DNA from 4 places in the Bradyrhizobium sp. USDA 4503 genome. Region 2 is predicted to be linked to each of the others. Evidence: predicted binding sites of a transcription regulator. Region 2 holds the regulator's gene; each other region holds the start of a gene.
The links. Region 2 encodes PhoB, which activates phosphate uptake and scavenging genes when phosphate is short. Its sites were predicted from a motif close to TGTCATNNANCTGTCAT; they were not measured.

Region 1: the regulator PhoB is predicted to act here: its motif matches at 3,233-3,249, upstream of ACVMIH_RS12805 (Orn/Lys/Arg family decarboxylase).
Region 3: the regulator PhoB is predicted to act here: its motif matches at 2,893-2,909, upstream of ACVMIH_RS03700 (acetoacetate decarboxylase).
Region 4: the regulator PhoB is predicted to act here: its motif matches at 1,594-1,610, upstream of ugpB (sn-glycerol-3-phosphate ABC transporter substrate-binding protein UgpB).

What each region holds. Positions count from the first base shown of each region.
Region 1 covers NZ_JBSRXS010000001.1:2,614,700-2,620,098, reverse strand. The annotation lists gene ACVMIH_RS12810 (GNAT family N-acetyltransferase) at 252-812, opposite strand; gene ACVMIH_RS12805 (Orn/Lys/Arg family decarboxylase) at 831-3,188, opposite strand; gene ACVMIH_RS12800 (DJ-1/PfpI family protein) at 3,295-4,446, opposite strand; gene ACVMIH_RS12795 (tetratricopeptide repeat protein) at 4,648-5,244, opposite strand.
Region 2 covers NZ_JBSRXS010000001.1:4,965,821-4,971,219, forward strand. The annotation lists gene argF (ornithine carbamoyltransferase) at 1-294, opposite strand, end outside; gene ACVMIH_RS23935 (acetylornithine transaminase) at 294-1,502, opposite strand; gene ACVMIH_RS23940 (GcrA family cell cycle regulator) at 1,990-2,502, shown strand; gene phoB (phosphate regulon transcriptional regulator PhoB) at 2,743-3,453, opposite strand; gene phoU (phosphate signaling complex protein PhoU) at 3,599-4,315, opposite strand; gene pstB (phosphate ABC transporter ATP-binding protein PstB) at 4,422-5,240, opposite strand; gene pstA (phosphate ABC transporter permease PstA) at 5,237-5,399, opposite strand, start outside.
Region 3 covers NZ_JBSRXS010000001.1:782,336-787,734, forward strand. The annotation lists gene ACVMIH_RS03685 (IclR family transcriptional regulator) at 1-88, shown strand, start outside; gene ACVMIH_RS03690 (acyl-CoA carboxylase subunit beta) at 18-1,577, shown strand; gene ACVMIH_RS03695 (patatin-like phospholipase family protein) at 1,687-2,850, opposite strand; gene ACVMIH_RS03700 (acetoacetate decarboxylase) at 3,072-3,857, shown strand; gene ACVMIH_RS03705 (transporter) at 4,000-5,019, shown strand; gene ACVMIH_RS03710 (carbohydrate porin) at 5,068-5,399, shown strand, end outside.
Region 4 covers NZ_JBSRXS010000001.1:5,879,599-5,884,997, forward strand. The annotation lists gene ugpA (sn-glycerol-3-phosphate ABC transporter permease UgpA) at 1-58, opposite strand, end outside; gene ugpB (sn-glycerol-3-phosphate ABC transporter substrate-binding protein UgpB) at 222-1,538, opposite strand; gene ACVMIH_RS28085 (CaiB/BaiF CoA transferase family protein) at 1,829-3,034, opposite strand; gene ACVMIH_RS28090 (organic hydroperoxide resistance protein) at 3,224-3,649, opposite strand; gene ACVMIH_RS28095 (MarR family winged helix-turn-helix transcriptional regulator) at 3,818-4,279, shown strand; partial or broken gene ACVMIH_RS28100 (GIY-YIG nuclease family protein) at 4,295-4,527, opposite strand; tRNA gene ACVMIH_RS28105 (tRNA-Ala) at 4,681-4,756, opposite strand; gene ACVMIH_RS28110 (TIGR02300 family protein) at 4,852-5,259, opposite strand.

The DNA of each region.
Region 1 (5,399 bases), 2.4 Mb from region 2:
CAGAGCGGCGAAACGAAATGCAAAACTCGCGCTGCAGAGGCCGCGAGAATGCCGGTGTATGACTCACCGGCCGCGCAACACATTCGCTGTCGTCCCGGCCTAGTGCGCAATAGCGCACGGGGGGCCGGGACCCATAACCACCGAAGGTGATTATTGCGCGACGCTGGGGCCACAGCCTTCCTTGCCAATCCAATCCTGTGGTTATGGGTCCCGGCCTTCGCCGGGACGACGAATGGAAAGTGTCGTGCCCATCACCGTCGCGACAGCGGCGCGGGGGGCGGCGGGGCGGTGGCGCCGGCGGCGAGCGAGCGCTGCACCATCATGGTGTCGGACCAGCGGCCATAGCGATAGGCGACACCGGGCAAATGCCCGACGCGGGCGAAGCCGAAGCGGTCGTGCAGCGCGAGCGAGGCGGCGTTGTCGCTGTCGATGTAGCCGATCATCTGGCGGAAGCCGGCGGCGGCGCAGGTGTCGATTAACTCCTGCAGCAGCCGGCCGCCAACGCGCTGGCCGGTGAAGCGGTGATGCACATAGATCGAATGCTTCACCGTGTAGCGGTAGGCCGGTCGCTTGCGAAACAGCACGACATAGGCATAGCCGACCACCTCGCTGTCGCAGATCGCGACGAGGTGGGGCAGGCGGGTGTTGCGCAGATTCTTGCGGCGGTCGCGCAGATCGTCGGGCTCCGGCGTGCCACTGTCGTCGACGCTTTCCTCGACGCCGCGGCGGATGTGGTGGCGGTAGATCGACAGCATGGCGTCGACGTCGCTGTCGCGGGACGGGCGGACGGTGATCTTGTGATCATTCTCCATTGTGTTGCGTCCGTTCGCCTATTCGGACACGACATAGGTGTAGAAGCGGACGCGGCCGGAGTCGTCGATCTCCTTGTAGATGCCCTGGACCTCGACCTCGAAGCCGGGGAACGCATTGAAGCTCGCTTCGAACACCTTCAGATAATCGATCATCGGCTTGCTGCGTTCCGACAGCCGCTCGCCGGGCACGATGGTGGCGATGCCGGGCGGGTAGACCACGAACGGCGTCGCGGCGATACGGCCGAAGATCTGGTCGATCGGCAGATAGTCGACATCGTTGCGCACCAGATAGCGCGAGGCCTCGCGCGGCGACATCGCGATCTCGGGCAGGTGCTCGGGCATGAACTGTCTGGCCTGCAGCGCGCTGACGCCGGCATCGCGAAAGAAGCGGTGCATGTCGCCGCAGAGGTCGCGCAGCCGCACCCCGGCATAGCGGCCCGGACGGCGGCGGTAGAATTCCGGGATGACGTCCTCGAGCAGCGCGTTGTCGTCGTGCAGCTTCTTGAAGGCGACGAGCCCGGAGACCAGCGTGCCGGCCTTGCTGGCCTCGACGCCGGGCGTCAGCAGGAACAGCAGGGAATTGAGGTCGTTCTTTTCGGCGACGATGCGGTTCTCCCGCAAATATTGCGCCACCACCGGTGCGGGGATGCCGTGATCGGCATAGGCGCCGGTGGCGTGATCGAAGCCCGGCGTCAGCAATGTGAGCTTGTTCGGGTCGGTCATCGCGAAGCCCGCGGTCAGCTCGGGAAAGCCGTGCCAGGTCTCGCCGGGACTGAGCTGCCAGTAGGACGGATTGGTCGCGAGCTGATCGGTCGAGATCGTCTCCCAGGCGACATTGTGCACGCCGTTCTCGCGCGCGACGTCGGGGATCTTCACGCGATCCGGCACGAACGGCTCGAAGAACCAGCGCCGCTCGGGGCGCGTCTCCTTCTCCTCGAACTCGCGCTTCACGGCGCGGATCTTCTTGCGCAGCTCGATGCCGAGCCGGATCGTGTCGTCCCACAAAACTTCGCCGGAGCGGCCCTTCATCATCTGCGCGCCGACATCGAGCGAGGCGAACAGCGGGTAGAACGGCGACGTCGAGGCGTGCTGCATGAAGCTTTCGTTGAAGCGGCGATGCTCGACCCGGCGCTTCTGGCCCTTGATGTGGCGGTCGCGGATGTGGATCTGCGAGGCCTGCGAGAAGCTCGCGAGCTGCTTGTGGGTCGATTGGGTCGCAATGATGCCGGGCGCCTCGGGGCCGAGATCGGACAGTCCCATGGCGAAGCGGCCGGCATAGATCGGGTGGAATTTCATGAAGCCGGCCCAGGCCTCGTCGAACAGGATGTAGTCGCAGAGATGGCCGATCCGCTTGAGGATCATCTCGGCCGAGTGGATGGTGCCGTCATAGGTGCACTGCTCGACCACGGCGACCCGGAACGGACGCTCCTTCTTCCAGGCGTTCTCGTCCTTGACCAGCGGGTGCTTGCGGATATGGTCGCGCAGCGTGCCCTCGTCGAGCAGGTCCCAGCGCATCGGCCCGATCAGGCCCCAGGCGTTGCGCACCGTCGGCACGTAGACCGGGATGCCGCCGCCGATCAGCAGCGCGCCGTGATGCGCGGCCTTGTGGTTGTTGCGGTCGAACAGCACGAGGTCGCCGTCGGTGACCAGCGAGCCGAGCGCGACCTTGTTGGAGGTCGAGGTGCCGTTGAGCACGAAGTAGGTCTTCTCGGCGCCGAAGATCCGGGCCGCCTCCTTCTGCGCCCGCAGCGCCGGCCCTTCGTGGGTGAGGAGGTCGCCGAGGTCGAGCACGGAATTGTCGAGGTCGTCGCGGAACACCGCTTCGCCAAGGTGTTCGACGAACACCCGTCCGATTGGGCTGCGGCTGTAGAACACGCCGCCATTGTGGCCCGGGCAGGTCCAGAGCTGGTTGCCTTCCTCGGCATAGTCGACCAGCGCGCCGAAGAACGGCGTCTTCAAATTCTCGGCATATTGCTTCAGCCTGGAGATCAGGTTCTTGGCGATGAAGGGCGGGGTTTCCTCGGACAGGAACACGTAGCCGTCGATGAAATCGAGCACCTCGACCGGCAGGTCCTCGAACCGCTTGCGCCGGATCAACAGGATGATCGGGAAGTCGAGGCCGCGCCGGCGCATCAGGTTGATCAGCGCCGCGGTCTTGCCCTCAAGTCCCTTCTTGCCCCAGTCGACCACCATGCAGCCGATCGCGGCGTCGGTCTGCACCGCGATCTCGGCATCCTCCAGCTTGCGGGCGCGAACCACCTCGAAGCCGGAGCGCTCGATCTCGGCGATGATCTGGTTGAAGCGGATGCCCTCGAGGTCGTCGGCCTCGAACACCGGCGCAGCGAACAGGAAGTTGAAGCGTTTGAAATAGTCCATGCGTGTCCCCGAACTGGTCCGGCGCTGACGTGTCGGCACAATTCATGACAGGCAGATGACAATGGGGCGGATGGAGGATCGAATACGTTGTTGGGGACGCAATCCCTCACTGCACGGCGTCAGCCCGTGGATATTCGAGCTGCGCGGCGACGAAATCGGCCGTATCACGGCCATAGCGTGTCTCGATCCCAGCAAGCGCCCGGTCGAGCGCCTGCGCGGGCGGCGCGGTGCCGACCGCGGGCAGCAGACGATCTGCGGACCAATCCGGCGCCACGACTTGCGGATAGACGCGCAGGCCGTTGCGGGTCGTCACCGCGTCGCCGGTCGCGGCGAACGTCACGGCATGCGAGCGGTAAGTGCGCGACCAGCTGTCGGCGACCAGCGCCAGCGAGACCTCGTCGACGCCCGGAGCCAGCGCGAGGCCGAGCTGTTCCCGGTTCCAGAACGCCAGCGTGTTCCGGATGGCGGTCGACGCGAAGGGACGCGTGAACTTGAAGGCGTTGCTGTCATGCCGCGCGTCCCAGCCGGGCAGGCCGATCTCGCGCGCGACGGCCTCAGCCCTGGTACGGCCGGCGATCGCCTCGATCAGGGTCAGCGACATCGGCATTGACGCCGAAATCCCCGTCGTCGTCGCGACGCCGCGGTCGACCACGATGCGGCGGTCGGCGACGTAGCGGATCTCAGGATGTTTGCTGCGCCAGTTCTTCAGGTAAAACCAGTGCGTGGTGGCGCGCCTGCCGTCGAGCAGGCCGGTCGAGGCGAGCACCTTGGCGCCGGCGCAGACGGCGACGATCACGGCGCCTTTCTCCGCCTGCTGCCGGATCCATTGCATGACCGCCGGATCGTCGTCGCGGCTCATCGCCGGCACGATGACGTAGTCGGCGCCGTCGCCATGTGCGGCATCGAATGCGGCGATGGTCGCATCAGGCTCGACCTTCAGCACCGGGAATAGCGCGACCGGACCGGGTCCCGTCGCCAGCGTGACGACATCGGCAACATCGGCGCGCTTGAGGATGCCGTAGGGCATCAGATAGTCGGTGGTCTCGGTCATGTCGTTGATGCCGGGTATCGCGATCAGCGGGCGCGACCGCTTCGGCGGCTTCAGCGCCGCGAGCATCGCGTCGTGCTCTTGCGTCGCGATCGGCGGCGGAACGCGGAACGCCGATGCGGCGGGCAGGGTGAAGAGCCAGATGCCGCCGATGATTGGAACCAGCGCGGCAACGGCGATGCCGCTCCACGCGAGAAGCCGCCAGGTCATGATGATCGATCTCAGAATATCCGCGTGCGTCGCCCGGCACGCAAGCTACTCGCTGGTCACGTCGACCAAAACGGCGAAATTCCCGCAAAAACGGACACGCGAACAACGCGGCTCACAGGCATAGCCCGGACGAGCGACAGCGACATCCGGGGCCGGTCCTTCCCCGCATGTCGCTCCGCTTATGCGGGCTACGCGACGCGCTCAGTAGACGAGGTTCGTACCCGGCGGCTTTTCCAGTGCCGCCGCCAGCGTCCGATACTCTTCGCATTCGGTGCCACAGATCTCGGCGATCCGCTGCAGATGATACTGCGCCTGGTCGCGGTTTCCCTGTTCGATCTGCCACAGGCCGTAGTAGTTCCACGTCAGGACGTGGTTCGGATCGGCCTTGAGCGCACGTTCGTACCAGGCTTGCGATTGCTTGTAGTCGCCGAGCTTGCGATAGGAGTAGCCGATCAGGTTCGCGACGTTCGGCTGATCATCGCGGCCGAGTGCGTGCAACTGATCGATCGCGGCGGCGTAGTCGTTGCGTTCGTAGATTGTCGCATAGGCCGCGCGATAGCCGTCGCGAAATGCCGGGTCTTCGAAGCCGGACTGCTTGACGGGTTTCTTGACCTTGTGCGTGGTCTTTCTGTCCTTCTGCTGGGGATAGGACGGCGCGGGAGTGCCGTAGCTCGACCCGTATGGGTCGCCACCACCGCCGCCGCCGCCACCTCCGCCGGCCGCGACGGCGGTCTGCGGTGGGAACAGAATGATCGGCGCTGTCAGGAATGCCGCAAGCATCATCGGTGACTTGATCATGTACGCCTCCGATTTGACAAGGACAGTTATTGACCTGAAGCACTAACTCCCGATCGCGGGAGACATTCCGCGCGTTTTGAGAAATTGTTTGCCGAAGCGGCAATCGCACTGTCTCTTCGGGACGTCGCGCTTTCACGTGCACGCCGGCTGAGTGT
Region 2 (5,399 bases):
CGACAGCACGCGCGCGGTGTCGGCGATGGTCTCGCCGCGGCCGAGCTGCATCTCGGCGCCGGTCAGCATGATGGATTCACCGCCGAGCTGGCGCATGCCCACGTCGAACGACACCCTTGTGCGGGTCGACGGGCGCTCGAAGATCATCGCCAGCGTCTTGCCTTCGAGCGGCTTCCTGCCCTTCTCATGCGCCTTCAGCTTCGCCTTCATGGCGGCTCCGGCGGACAGCATGTTGCGCAGTTCGCCGAGCGGCAGCTCGTTGATATCGAGGAAGTGACGGACCGGCTTGCTCATTATCCAGCCGCCTTCTTCGGCTGCGCCACCGACAATGTCGCGCAGGCGCGCTCGAGCGCGGTGATCGACTGGTCGATCTCGGACTCGGTCACGATCAGCGGCGCCAGGAACCGCACCACATTGTCGCCTGCGCCGACGGTGAGCAGCTTCTCGCTGCGCAGCGCTGCGATCAGGTCGCCCGACGGCACCACGGCCTTGACGCCGATCAACAGCCCCTCGCCGCGTACCTCCGACAGCACGCCGGGATAGCGGTCGACGACGGAGGCGAGCTTCTGCTTGAGCAGCAGCGACATCTTCTGCACATACTCGAAGAAGCCGGGTTTCAGCATGACGTCGAGCACGGCATTGGCGGCGGCGACCGCGAGCGGATTGCCGCCGAAGGTCGAGCCGTGCGAGCCGGGCGCCATGCCGGCCGCGGCCTGCGCGGTCGCCAGCACCGCGCCGATCGGGAAACCGCCCCCGAGCGCCTTGGCCAGCGACATCACGTCCGGCGTGACGCCGGTGCGCTTGTAGGCGAACAGCTCGCCGGTTCGGCCCATGCCGGTCTGCACCTCGTCGAAGGCGAGCAGCAGGCCGTGCTCGTCGCACAGCGCGCGCAGTGCCTTGAAGAACGCCTGTGGCGCCGAGCGCACGCCGCCCTCGCCCTGCACCGGCTCGATCAGGATGCCGGCGGTGTGCGGACCGATCGCCTTCTTCACCGCGTCGATGTCGCCATGCGGCACCTGGTCGAAGCCGTCCATCGGCGGGCCGAAGCCCTCGAGATATTTCGCCGAGCCGGTCGCCGCCAGCGTGCCCAGCGTGCGGCCGTGGAAGGCGCCCTCGAAGGTGATGATGCGGTAGCGCTCGCCATGGCCCTTGGAGAAGTGATAGTGGCGGACCAGCTTGATCACGCCCTCCATCGCTTCCGCGCCGGAATTGCAGAAGAACACGAAGTCGGCAAAGCTCTGCTCGCACAGCCGCGCGGCAAGCACCTCGCCGTCCGGGCTCTTGAACAGGTTCGACATGTGCCAGAGCTTGGTCGCCTGTTCCTGCAGCGCCTTGACGAGATGCGGATGCGCGTGCCCGAGCGCGTTGACCGCGACGCCCGAGGTGAAATCGAGATAGCGGTCGCCGTTGGTTGCGATCAGCCAGGCGCCCTCACCGCGCTCGAAACCGAGATCGACCCTGGCGAAGACGGGGAGCAGATGCGACGTGGCAGCGTTGGTCATGACGATCACTGGCGGTTTTTAAGCCGACAATTGCCGCGCGCCTTGACGCCAGCGCAGCAACGGCCAGCTTCGGAAAACAAAACGGCCGCCTTTGCGGGCGGCACGTGGCGGGCATTCTATGCTGCGGTCGGTAAGTGTCAATCGCCACGAAGTGGCCTTCCTGCAATGCGAAACGAGCGCAATCCGGAGCATTCCGGTGCGGTGGAAAAGCCTCATCGCGATGCTTAACTGTGTGGGAACATGTGGACGCACGACCGCGGACTCTTGCGCCAGAGTCACGCCATATTGTAGCGTTTGGCCTGTCGGGTACGACATCTCGTGCGGCGGTACTGGACCCTCTAAGTAGCCTTTGTGTCTCGCGTAAACGTTCGGGCGCAACACCGTGCCCGGCGAGGGCTAAGGGATTCTGGCCGCAGGGATATTTGTCCAGATTGGCTCGCAGCGCCGCTCCAATGATTGGCCGGCGCTACGCGAAGGGAAGAATGCGATGACTGTATTGACCTGGTCCGACGATCGCGTCGAGCAGCTGAAGAAGCTCTGGGAGTCCGGCCTGTCGGCCAGCCAGATCGCGGCGGAACTTGGCAATGTGACGCGAAACGCCGTGATCGGCAAAGTGCATCGGCTCGGCCTCTCCGGCCGCGCCAAGGCACCCTCCACGGCCGCGCCGCGGCAGCGCAAGGCCCGCCCCGCCCAGCACATGATGCGGGTGGCGCGCCCGGTCTCGCGCGGCAACACCGCGCTGGCGCACGCCTTCGAGGCCGAGATGGAGCCCGATCCGATCTCCTACGACAATGTGGTGCCGATGAGCCAGCGGCTGTCGCTGCTCGAGCTCAACGAGGCCACCTGTCACTGGCCGGTCGGCGATCCCTCGAGCCCGGAATTCTTCTTCTGCGGCGGCAAAGCGCTCGGCGGCCTGCCCTATTGCGCGCATCACTCGCGCGTCGCCTACCAGCCCGCCGCCGATCGCCGCCGGCCGTCGGCGAAACCGCAGATCAAGTGAGCACTCGGGAAAACGACGGAAGACCTCAAAGACAAATCCCCGCGAAAGCGGGGATTTTTTTGTGTGACCCAGCCCGGCTATATCACCAGCGTCGTCCCGGCGCAGGCCGGGACCCATAACCACGAATGGGTGTTGTTAGAAAGCCGTCTGGCCGCGTGCCGATTGCGCTGGCCGCGGCGTATGGGTCCCGGCTTTCGCCGGGACGACGCCGTGTTGCGGTTTATGAATGCCGCATGGCCGTTACGGCTGCGGCTCGGCCTTGGCAAAGCGGTCGTCGAGCGCGTAGCCGGCGCCGCGCACAGTGCGGATCGGATCCTGCTCGCGGCCCGGATTGAGCAGCTTGCGCAGGCGGCCGATATGCACGTCGACGGTGCGCTCATCGATGTAGATGTCGCGGCCCCAGACGCTGTCGAGCAATTGCTCGCGGCTGAACACGCGGCCGGGATGCTCGAGGAAGAATTCGAGCAGGCGATACTCGGTCGGCCCGAGATCGATCGGACGGCCCGAGCGCGCCACGCGGCGCTTCTCGCGGTCGAGCTCGATGTCGCCGTAGGTCAGCACGGTCGCAAGCCGCTCCGGGCTGGCGCGGCGCAACAGGCCCTTCACCCGCGCCAGCAGCTCCGGCACCGAGAACGGCTTGACGATGTAATCGTCGGCGCCGGTGGCAAGCCCGCGCACGCGCTCGCTTTCCTCGCCGCGCGCGGTCAGCATGATGATCGGAAGCTGCTTGGTCTCGGGCCGCGCCCGCAGGCGGCGGCACAGTTCGATGCCGGACAGGCCCGGCAGCATCCAGTCCAGCACCACGAGGTCGGGAACGCGCTCCTTCAGCCTTGTATCCGCATCGTCGCCGCGCCCCACCGTCTCGACATCGTAGCCTTCCGCATCGAGATTGTAGCGCAACAGCGTCGTCAGCGCTTCCTCGTCTTCGACTACCAGAATGCGTGCGCTCATCGGTTTAAGTTCTTTCTCTGTGGTGATCCGTTGCCCAGACGCAAACCGAAACGCTTACTTCCTTGAGCATAGTCCCCGCGGAAACGATTTGTCGCGAGGATCGTCCAGTTTCGCTCTTGCCGGTTCCGTGCTTGCCGATCATGCCTCAGTTGCCCGGCACCGTGGTGGCAAAAGTGGTCATGTCGCCCTTCGGGCGCTTGTCGGTGATCTGCTGGCCCTCGATCATGTAGAACACGGTCTCGGCGATATTGGTGGCGTGATCGCCGATCCGCTCGATGTTCTTGGCGCAGAACATCAGATGGATGCAGAACGAGATGTTGCGCGGATCTTCCATCATGTAGGTGAGCAGTTCGCGGAACAGCGAGGTGCAGATCGCATCGACCTCCTCGTCGCCCTTCCAGACGTTCATCGCCGCCGGCAGGTCGTGCGCGGCATAGGCGTCGAGCACCGACTTGACCTGCGACAGCACGAGGTCGGTCATGTGCTCGAGGCCGCGGATCAACTTCAGCGGCTGGAAATCGCTCTCCAGCGCCGCGACGCGCTTGCCCATGTTCTTGGCGAGGTCGCCGATCCGCTCGAGATCGGTGGCGACGCGCATCGCGCTGACGATCTCACGCAGGTCGATCGCCATCGGCTGGCGGCGCGCGATCGTCAGCACCGCGCGCTCTTCGATGTTGCGCTGCAGATTGTCGATCTCGATGTCGGCGGCGACCACGCGCTTGCCGAGCGCGACGTCGCGACGGATCAGCGCGTCGACCGACTCGGTAATCATTCGTTCGACCAGGCCGCCCATCTCGGCGACCAGGCGGGTCAACTCCTGCAGGTCGCTGTCGAATGCCTTGGCGGTATGTTCAGAAGCCATCGCTTGTCTCCCTCAACCATGATCCCGGGGATCATGGCTTCGTGTCCTGAATTTTAGCATGACCTGATCGGAAAACCGGTTTCCACTTTTCCGGATCATGCGCCGGTCAACCGAACCGGCCGGTGATGTAGTCCTGGGTGCGCCGATCGCCCGGTGAGGTGAAGATCTTGTTGGTGTCGTCGAACTCGATCAGCTCGCCGAGATACATGAAGGCGGTCTTGTCGGAGACGCGCGCCGCCTGCTGCATGTTGTGGGTGACGATCGCGATCGTGTAGTCCTCGGAGAGTTCCTGGATCAGCTCCTCGACCTTGGCGGTCGAGATCGGGTCGAGCGCCGAGCACGGCTCGTCGAACAGGATCACCTCGGGGCGCACCGCCACGGTGCGCGCGATGCACAGGCGCTGCTGCTGGCCACCGGAGAGCGACAGGCCGGAGGCGTTCAGCTTGTCCTTGACCTCGTTCCACAGCGCGCCGCCGCGCAGCGCCTTCTCGACCCGGTCGTCCATCTCGGACTTCGAGATCTTCTCATAGAGGCGGATGCCGAAGGCGATGTTCTCGTAGATCGTCATCGGGAACGGCGTCGGCTTCTGGAACACCATGCCGACCCGCGCGCGCAGCAAGTTGAGGTCGAGCTTGGGGTCGAGAATGTTGGTCTGGTCCAGCATCAGCTGGCCGACCGCGCGCTGACCCGGATACAGGTCGTACATCCGGTTGAAAATGCGCAGCAGGGTCGACTTGCCGCAGCCGGACGGGCCGATGAACGCCGTGACGCGGTTGGTGCCGAGCGTCAGGTTGATGTTCTTCAGCGCGTGGTGCTCGCCGTAATAGAAGTTGAGGTTGCGCACCGTGACTTTCGGCGGCGCTTCCGGCAGCGGAACCTGGGGAATGTGGCCTGCGGCAGTCGTGGAGACGGAAAGCTCGGTCATTTTGCGGCCCTTTCGGCACCAAGGATACGCGCGCCGATATTCAACGCGAGCACGGTGAATGTGATGAGCAGCGCGCCGCTCCACGCCAGCTCTTTCCAGTAGGCGTAGGGGCTCTGCACGAAGTTGTTGATGGTCACTGGCAGGTTGGCCATCGTCTTG
Region 3 (5,399 bases), 4.2 Mb from region 2:
CAAGACGGGAGCAGTGAATGAACTGGAAGCCGGAACTCGACGACCTCGCCCGCCGCGAAGCGTTCGCGCGGGAGATGGGAGGCGTTGACAAGGTCAAGCGGCAACGCGACCAGGGCCGGCTCACGGTTCGTGAGCGCATCGACAAGCTCGTCGACCAGAGCAGCTTTCACGAGGTCGGTGCCATCTCCGGCATCGCCGAATATGACGAGAGCAACGAGCTCAAGCACCTGACGCCGGCGAACTGCGTGTTCGGCCGCGCCAGGGTCGACGGCCGCACCGTCGTCGTGGTCGGCGACGACTTCACCGTGCGCGGCGGCTCGGCGGATGCATCGATTTCCGCCAAGCCGTTGATGGCGGAGGAGATGGCGCACGACTTTCGCCTGCCGATCGTTCGCGTGATCGAGGGCTCCGGCGGCGGCGGCTCGGTGAAGACGATCGAGACCAGGGGCGCCGCCAATCTGCCCGGCGGCGTCGGCGGTACGCGCTGGTACTGGTACACGACCGCCAATTTGGCCCGCGTGCCGGTGGTCGGTCTCGGGCTCGGCTCGGTCGCGGGCCTCGGTGCCGCACGGCTTGCCGCCACGCACTACTCGGTCATGACCAAGAGCTCCGCGATGTTCGTCGCCGGCCCGCCGGTGGTGAAGCGCCTCGGTCAGGATCTGACCAAGCAGGAGCTCGGCGGCGCCGACATCCAGACCCGCGCCGGCGCGATCGATCAGGCCGTCGAGACCGAAGAGGAGGCGTTCGACTACGCGCGGCGTTTCCTGTCCTATCTGCCGTCGTCGGTCTACGACCTGCCGCCGACCATTCCCTGCACCGACGATCCGGAACGTGCAGAGGAATCGCTGCTCACCGCCGTGCCGCGCAACCGCCGGCAGGTCTACAAGATGCGGCCGATCATCGATGCCGTCGTGGACAAGGGCTCGTTCTTTGAGGTCGGCACCAATTTCGGCCGCCCGATCATCACCGGATTGGCACGGATCGAGGGCAGGGCGGTGCTGCTGCTCGCCAGCGATCCGTTCCACTATGGCGGCTCGTGGACCGCGGACGCCTGCCAGAAGGTAGTGCGCTGGGTCGACTTCGCCGAGACCTTCCATCTGCCGGTGGTCTACCTGATGGACTGCCCGGGCTTCATGATCGGGCTTGAGGCGGAGAAGACGGCGACCATCCGCCACGGCGTGCGGGCGATGGCGGCGGTCAACCAGAGCACGGTGCCCTGGTGCACCATCATCATCCGCAACGCCTTCGGCGTCGCCGGCGTGGTGCATCAGCCGGCCAACCGCTTCTCGATGCGCTATGCGTGGCCGTCGGCCTATTGGGGCTCGCTGCCGCTGGAAGGCGGCATCGAGGCGGCCTATCGCGCCGAGATCGATGCGGCCGCCGATCCCGCCGCCAAGCTGCGCGAGATCGAGGATCGCCTCAACAAGCTGCGCTCGCCGTTCCGCTCGGCCGAGAAGTTCTGGGTCGAGGAGGTGATCGATCCGCGCAAGACGCGCTCGCTGCTCTGCGAGTTCGCGCGCCTCGCCGAACCGATCCGCAAGGCTGGTCCGCCGAGCAACATGTCGACGCGGCCGTAAGGGCCCTCAGACTCAACGCGTCATGCGCGGGCTTGACCCGCGCATCCATCGAATGAGTCATCCGAAGCGGGATGGATTGCCGGGTCAAGCCCGGCAATGACGGCCTTATTTACTCCGCCTCCCGATGCACGTCGTGGATCACGATGCCCATGCCGTTCTCGGGCATCTTGATCCATTCGCGCCGCTTCAGCGAGCGCTTGGTGTCCTCGTGCCCGCTCACCCAGTGCTCGCGCATCGAGGTGCCGGAAAATTCGTGGTCCTTGGCGTCGCCCTCATAGGCCTTCTGCTGATAGATCAGCTGCAACAGCGTGATGCCCGGCAGCCGGGCGTTTGCCTTCTTGAGCTGGTGCTCCTCGTCCGACAGCTGATCGTCGGGGATTTTTCCCAGCGCATCGTGCAGGGCGGTGCGCAGATTGTAGGTCTTGCGATAGACGTCGGTGTTGTAGCGGGTGCGCGACGAATACATGATGTCCTTGTGCCGGGCCATCACGTCTTGGATGTCCCGCGGCAGCGCGCCGCGCGCCGAGAACAGGTCGACCTGGAACACCAGCGAATTCATGTTGTCTTCCTGGTCGAGCAGATGCTGCAGCGGCGTGTTGGACACGATGCCGCCGTCCCAGAAATGATCGGTGCCGACCTTCACCATCGGCAGCGCCGGCGGCAGCGCGCCGCTCGCCATGATGTGCTCGGGAATGATCTCGTCACGGGCATTGTCGAAATAGATGAAGTTGCCGGAGAGCACGTTCACTGCGCCGACCGCGAAGCGTATCTTCTTGGAATTGATGCGGTCGAAATCGACCAGCTCGAGCAAGGACTCGCGCAGCGGCGTGGTGTCGTAGTAGCTGGTGGCGGTGCGCGCGCCGGCCTGGCTGAACCACGGATTGGTCTGGTGCGGGGTGAAGAAGCCGGGTTGTCCGAGCGTGGTCGTCAGCCATGAGCTGGTGAAATTGCGCGCCTTGCGGAAGATGTCGCCGTCCGGGGTGTAGTGCCAGATCTTGCGGCTGGTGATGCGATCCCAGAACGTGTGCAGCCGTTCCAGCCGCTTTTCGGGCGGATTGCCGGCGATGATCGCGGAGTTGATCGCGCCGATCGAGACGCCGCAGACCCAGTCGGGCTCGATGTTGGATTCATGCAGCGCCTGATAGACGCCAGCCTGATAGGCGCCGAGTGCGCCGCCGCCCTGCAGGACCAGGGCCACGCGATCGCAGCCTTCCGGACGCCAGCCCGGCGTCGCGTGATCGATATCGTCGAAATGCGGGGTTCGCGCGTCCATATCAGACACTCCAAAAATTCGCGGCGAGAATTCAGCGCGCCGATGACGCCGTGATGACAATTGCGGCGCCCGCGCACGGCGCATCCGGCATGCCCGCCTGCATGGTTAGCATTGGGCTCCGCCACGAAACGCAGGTCATGCGCCTGACGGAAATTCCTCACATCGCTGTCAATCTCGGCCGCTAGCTTTCGGGCAAACTTTTCAAACAGGGGGTTATTGCGATGCGCAGGGAATATCTGCTCAAGCTTCCGTCGATGCCGGCCGCCGGCCCGAGCTATCCCGCCGGTCCGTATCGCTTCATCGATCGCGAATTCCTCGTCATCACCTATGAGACCGATCCGGAGTTGATCCGCGCCGGCCTGCCCGAGCCGCTGGAGCCGATCGAGCAGGCGTTCGTGCATTACGAATGGATCAAGATGCCCGACAGCTCCGGCTTCGGCAGCTACACCGAGTCCGGCCTCGTGATCCCCGCGCGCCTGCATGGCGAAGAGGTCAACTTCGTCTGCCAGATGTACCTCGACGACGATCCGCCGATCGCGGCCGGCCGCGAGATCTGGGGCTTTCCAAAGAAGTACGCTCATCCCAAGCTCGAGATCGTCAAGGACACGCTGACCGGCACGCTGGAATATGCCGGCCAGCTCGTTGCGATGGGCACGATGGGCTACAAGCACGAGAGCATGGCGGGCAATGGCGACGTCACCCGCGCCACGCTGTCGAAGACGCAAGTTAATCTGAAGATGATCCCCGGCGTCGACGGGCATCTCGAGGTCTGCCAGCTGGTCGCGATCAACCTGACCGACATCGTCGTCAAGGGCTCCTGGATCGGACCCGGCCGGCTGCATTTGGTGCCGCATGTCAATGCACCGGTCGCCGATTTCCCGGTCAAGCGTGTCGTCGGCGCGCATCACTTCCTCGCCGATCTGACGCTGCCGTTCGGCCGCGTCGTGCACGACTACAACAAGGAGGCCGCGGAGGCGGCGGCGCCGACCGGTCTTGCGGCGGAGTAGGGCGGTCGCTGACATAAAACTGTAACAGGCGCGTCCTCCTATGTTCCGTCGAAGGGACGCGCTTGCTCAGCGTTGCGCGTGGGCGAGGCCTTGAACATGTCATTTCGCGCGGTTGCGTTATCGATTGCCTTGGGGGCGGGCCATGCTGGCTGATCCACCTCCCGCTCCGGTCGGGTCGCTGCTGACCCGCGAGGCGGTCCCCGGTCTGGTCTGGGCGTTCCGCCTGTATCACGACGGCCGTGCCGAGGCGCTTCCGATCGATGCGCCGATCGAGCCGAGCCATGACGGAAGGCTGTGGCTGCACTTCAACCTGACCGACGTCCGCACCCGGGCATGGCTCGCCAACATGCACATCCCGCAGCTGGCGCGGGACCTCTTGCTGTCGAATGACAATTTCCAGCAGATCCACGTCGTCGACAATTGCGTCTACGGCGTGTTTTCCGATCTGGTGCGGGATATCGACGCCGCGACCCGGGAGACCGGCTTTCTCCGCTTTGCGATGACCGAACGCCTCCTGGTCAGCGGCCGCCATCAGGCGCTGTGCTCCGCCGATGCGACGCGCCGCGTGCTCGAGGGTGGCCATCGCGTCGGCAGCGTCGCGGCGCTGCTGGAGAAGATCGTCGACGAGATCGCCGATACCCTGGACCGCATGGCGGACAAGATCGGCACCGATATCGATGCGATCGAGGAGCGGGTGCTCGCCGAGGATACCGGATCGGAGCTGCGCAAGAATCTGAGCCGGATGCGCCGCACCTGTGTGCGACTGCATCGCCAGCTCGCCGGCCTGCGCGTGCTGTTTCACCGGCTCGAGCAGAAGAACACCGACAATCTCAGCCCGGCGCTGCGGCTGCAGGCCGGCAAGCTCGCGCAGCGGCTCGACGGTCTCGACCACGATATCGTCGAACTCCACGAGCGCAGCCGCCTGCTCGAGGAGGAGCTGCGCTTCAAGCTCGAGGAGGAGAGCAACAAGCACCTCCATGCCTTGTCCGTCGTCACCATGATGCTGCTGCCGCCGACGCTCGTCACCGGCATCTTCGGCATGAACACCAAGGGATTGCCGTTGACCGACGTCGACAGCGGGTTCCTGGTTGCGGCCGGCCTTCTGATCGGGTCGGCGCTGCTGGCTTATCTGCTGATGCGGCGGCTCGGCATCGTCAAATAGCGCGAGCGCACCGCGGCATTCCCGATGTGCAGAGTTCTTTCCCGCGCGATGTTGGTGGCCGCGGCCCTCGCGCTCGGCGCGCCGGCGCATGCGGAAGACAAGCCCGTCGCCGACCGGATTGCGGATACGCGGGCTGCGCTCGAGGAGGCCGGCTACCAGTTCAGCCTGACCTATATCGGGGAGGGTTTTGCTAACGTCTCCGGCGGCGTCAGCAACGGCGCGGCCTATACCGGCCGTCTCGATCTCGGCACCACCATCGACCTCGAGAAGGCGATGGGCTGGACCGGCGCGACCTTCCACGCCAACATGTACCAGATTCACGGCGACGGGCTGTCGCGGAGCTATGTCGGCAACCTGTTCCTGGTGTCCGGTGTCGAGTC
Region 4 (5,399 bases), 910 kb from region 2:
GCGGGGCAACCAGCGCGTAAGGCAACAGCTTTGACTGGAAAATCGCTTGCTTTTGCATGGGCTCGGAGGAAGGGCAGGCCGCGGATGCGGCCTGCCGGTTGATCGCCCTAAAGCGCGATGAGATGAGCTTGGATCGTCATCGCGCTTTAGCTTGTCGTCTGGGCATGATCTTTTCGGAAAGCCGCTTCGCGCTTGTCCGGTTCATACCTGAAGGCATCATGTCAGCGGACGGCGGTCTTTTCAAACTGCCGCAGCATCTGGTTGCCGCGCTCGACGGCGGCGTCCAGCGCCTGCTTGGCGGTCTTCTTGCCGGCCAGCGCCTGCTCGATCTCCTCCGACCACATGTCGCGCAGCTGCACCATGTTGCCGAGGCGCAGACCGCGGGAATTCGCGGTCGGCTCCTTGTTGGTGAGCTCGAGCAGCGGGGTCTCGAGATAGGGCTGGTCCTTGTAGAAGCCTTCTTCCTTGGCCTTGGCGTAGGCGGCCTTGGTGATCGGCAGATAACCCGAGGCCTTGTGGATCCAGACCTGGCGGTCGGTGTCCGAGAGGAAGGTCAGGAACTTGGCCACGCCCTTGTATTCCTCGGCCGACTTGCCGCCCATCACCCAGAGCGAGGCGCCGCCGATGATCGAGTTCTGCGGCGCGCCCTTGGCGTCGGGATAATACGGCATCGGCGCCGCGGTGAAGTTGAACTTGGCCTGCGCCTTGACGTTGCCGAAGAAGGCCGACGAGGTCAGGTAGATCGGGCATTCGCCCGAGGTGAAGCGGCCCTCGCCGGTGTTGGTGCGGCCGGCATAGTCGTAGGTCTTGTCCTTCTGCAGCTCGACGAGGCTCTCGAGATGCTTGACCTGCAGCGGGCCATTGAATTCGAGCACGGTGTCGAAGCCGTCGAGGCCATTGGCCTTGCTGGCGAGCGGCACATTGTGCCAGGCCGAGAGCTGTTCGAGATTGACCCAGGTGACCCACGAGCCGGAGAAGCCGCAGGTGTTATAGCCGGCTGCCTTCAGCTTCTTGGCGTCGTCGAACACTTGCGGCCAGGTCTTGGGAATCTCCGCGATGTTGGCCTTCTTCAGCGCATCGAGATTGATCCACATCACCGTCGACGACGAGTTGAAGGGGAACGACAGCATCTCGCCCTTGGAGGTCGAGTAGTAGCCGGTGATCGCGGGCAGATAGACGCCCGGATCGAACTTCTCGCCGGCGTCGGCCATCAGCTTGTAGACCGGTTTGACGGCGCCGGTGGCGGCCATCATCGTCGCGGTGCCGACCTCGAACACCTGCATGATATGCGGCGCGTTGCCGGCGCGGAACGCGGCGATGCCGGCGTTCATGGTGTCGGCGTAGCCGCCCTTGTAGGTCGGGATCACCTTGTAGTCGGATTGCGAGGCGTTGAAGTCGTTGGCCAGCTTGACGATGACGTCGTTGTTGGCGCCGGTCATCGCGTGCCACCACTGGATCTCGGTCACCGCGAACGCGGGCGACGCGAATGCAAGCGCGGCAGCGGCTGCCGCGGCAGCGCCTAGTCGTCGAAAGAACATCAAAACCCCTCCCAATTGGAACATCATCTTTCGTTGCGCGCGTTATCAGCGCCGGATGACGTTCAAATGACCGTATAAACGAAAGTCATGGTAGGGGGGAAGCCGAAGCGAAGGGAAGCGGTAAAAAAGGCGAAGACCGCAGCCGGCTCCGTGCGGTGCAGCGCCAAACGCGACGTTGCACCGCAGTGTTGATGCGTCGGCCGGTTCGATACGGGCCGACGCTCCAGCTTTGTCCTGACGCGAACCGGTGCGCATCCCGCATCACGTGCGGGACAGGCTCGAAAACGCCTTTAGCGCTTGCGCTGGGGACCGCAGACCACGCCCTTCTCAACCAGGCCGTTGATCTCGTCCTTCGAGTAGCCGAACTCGCCGAGCACTTCCGCGGCGTGCTGGCTGAACTTCGGCGGCGTCCGGCGCAGGTTCGGCTTGGTGCGTTCGAGGCGGATCGGCGAGGCGACGCCCTTGTACCAATCCTTCTCGATGACGTCGCCGCGATGAATGGTGTGCGGGTTGGTCAGCGCCTGGTCGATCTTCTGCACCGGGCCAGCCGGCAGGCCGGCGGCGAGCAGCCGGTTGCACAGCGGCTCGGCCTCGTGCTGGCTGAACACCGCGGCCAGCTCGACGCGGAGCGCATCGCGGTTGGCGATGCGGTCCTTGTTGCGGGCAAAGCGCGGGTCGGTGCCGAGCTCGGGCTTGCCGATCTCCTTGGCGAGCTTGCGGAAGGTTCCGTCATTGCCGACGCCGATGAAGATGTTGTCGGTCTTGGTCGGGAAGATCGCGTACGGCACGAGGTTGGGATGCTCGTTGCCGGTGAGCGACGGCGGCTTGCCGTGCATGAAGTAGTTCGCGGTGTGCGGATGCATGATCGCGAGCCCGGTCTCGTACAGCGTCGTCTCGATGAACTGGCCGAGCCCCGAGCGCTGCCGCTCCGACAGCGCCATCAGGATGCCGATCGTGGCGTAGAGCCCGGTGGTGATGTCGACCAGCGGCACGCCGATCCGCATCGGGCCGCTCTCCGGCGAGCCGGTCGCCGCGATCATGCCGGTCATCGCCTGGATGATCGCGTCATAGCCGGGATTGCCGCCGCGCGGGCCGTCGGCGCCGAAGCCGGAGATCCGGCAATGCACGAGGCGCGGAAATTTCGCGCGCAGCGCGTCGTTGCCGATGCCCCATTTGTCGAGCGTGCCGGGCTTGAAATTCTCGATCAGCACGTCGGCGGTCTCGAGCATCTTCATCAGCACCGCGCGTCCGCCCTCGGAAGCGAGGTCGAGGCCGATCGAGCGCTTGTTGCGGTTGATGCCGACGAAATAGGCCGCGTCTTCTTCGTGGAAGGGAGGACCCCAGTCTCGCACCTCGTCGCCGGCGGGCGGCTCGACCTTGATCACGTCGGCGCCGTGGTCGGCGAGAATCTGGGTGCAATACGGACCGCCGAGCACGCGCGTCAGATCGATCACGCGCAGGCCGGTCATCGCGCCCGTAGCCGCTGGGGTATTCATGGAAGCAACCTTCGCTCAGTTGGGATCAGATAACGAGGGTCCCAGAGCTAACGGTCTTCAGCCGGGGCAGCAATGCTTCCGTCGGCGCAGGCCCATGCAGCAGACGGCGCATGCGTTCGCCAAGCGAACGCGCCGCTGAAAGAGCAATGGTCCGCCACGTGTTGCGGCGGACCATTGCGTGATGTGGAATTAGACGACGCTCAGCTTGACGTCGACATTGCCGCGGGTCGCGTTGGAATAGGGGCACACCTGGTGCGCCTTCTCGACCAGCGCTTCGGCATCGCTGCGCGCAAGGCCGGGCAGCGACACCGCGAGCTCGACGGCGAGACCGAACCCGCCTTCCGAGCGCGGGCCGATGCCGACCGTCGAGGTCACCGAGGCGTCGGCGGGAACCTTGGGGCCGCCCTGCGACGCCACGAACTTCATCGCGCCGATGAAGCAGGCGGCATAGCCTGCCGCGAACAGCTGCTCCGGATTGTTGCCGGCACCGCCGCCGCCACCGAGCTCCTTCGGGGTCGTGAGCTTGACGTCGAGTGCGCCGTCGAGCGTCGCCGCATGGCCGTCGCGGCCGCCGGTTGCCTTGGCGCTGGTCTTGTAGAGCACGTTCACAGACATCGTGGTCTCCCTTGGTGGGTTGGGCTTGAATTCGATGACGCATGTATTGCACGCAAATAGATTGCGCACAATATAAAATATGCGGCCTCACATTTAATTGTTCGCAATTGAATCCGCGGTCCCGTGAGCCCAGAATGACCCGGAAACGAGATGGATTCGATGGGAATCATGGCCAGGAAACTGACGGCCGCGGATCAGGCGCTGCGGCTCGACAATCAGATCTGCTTTGCGGTCTATTCGACCGCGCACGCCTTCAACCGCGTCTACAAGCCGCTGCTCGACCGGCTCGGGCTGACCTATCCGCAGTATCTCGTGATGCTAGCGCTGTGGGAGCGCGACGACGTCGCGGTGAAGGACCTCGGCGAGCGCCTGTTCCTGGATTCCGGCACGCTGACGCCGCTCTTGAAGCGGCTGGAGGCGGCGGAGTTGATCAAACGGACCCGCAGCACCGCGGACGAGCGGGTGGTGCTGATCGCGCTGACGCCGCAGGGCCACGCGCTGCGCGAAAAGGCCAAGGCCGTGCCGCAGTCGATCCTCGCGGCCTCGGACTGCACCGTCGGCGAACTGATGGCGATGAAGGACGAGATCGTCGCGCTGCGCGACCGGCTGAATGCGGTGCTGGGGGAGTAGGGGCGGTCGGGGCGGTTAGAGGCGCTTCTTGGCGAAGGCGCGGCCGGATGCGGACTTCAGATATTTTCAAAAGCGACGGCCTGCTTCTCGTCGCTGAAAGCGACGTAGGTCTTGAGCCGCCACGGTCCAAATTTGGATGTATGGGGCACTTCCCCGGCATTGTGCTTAGCCAGTCTAGCCCGCAGATCGGTAATCCGGACATAGAAGTGCAGGCAATCAAGGCTCTCGAGAATGTAAACGTATTTCATCTGTTCCCCCAACACACGGCTGATGGGGTGGATGCTAACGCATTCGGATTTCGGAGAGAGCCCGGCTCCGCCCTTTGGGCTACGCCGCGGCAGCCTTCGCTCACTTCGCTACGATGGACTATCCGGGCTTGCCGAGCCGAAGCTCGCGAAGGCTGGTGGAGCCAGGCGGGATCGAACCGCCGACCTCTTGCATGCCATGCAAGCGCTCTCCCAGCTGAGCTATGGCCCCTTATCCAGTTGGGATGATCCTGGGGGATCGATCCCGGTCCGCGCGGCCTGGACGACTCGCGCGGCAGCACCGTTGATCATAGATCGGCGCCGATCTCAAGTCTCTTCGTCGCCTCCGACGTCACCAATGATGTCGGTCACGTCCTCATCGCCCTCTTCCTCGTCGGCGATGAAGGTCGAATCGTCGTCGTCATCGTCGTCGATGGTCTCATCGACCTCGATATCGTCCTCGGATTCGGGAACCTGGGCCTTGACCTTCCCGGTGTTCTCCTCGGCATCGGCCTCCTCGAGCGAGACCATCTCCTCGGCCTCGGCGGGCTCCGGCATGTCGGCTGCGGTCGCAGGCGAACTGACGGTGGCGCCACGGCCCCGCGGCGGGGCGATCGGCGCGATCGGCACGACTTCGCCGGTATAGGGCGAGATCACCGGATTCTTGTTGAGGTCGTAGAACTTCTTGCCCGTGGTCGGGCAAATGCGCTTGGTTCCGAGCTCGGACTTGGCCACGTGGTAATCCCAGAATTTTCCTGAAAAACGGAGCTTCACTTGGCTAGTTGAGGAGCCGCTGTCAATAGCGGTCTGCGCGCATTTGACGGGCGCGTGACGCGGTGTTGCCTATGTGATACCTGCCGCGACGCGAGAGGACA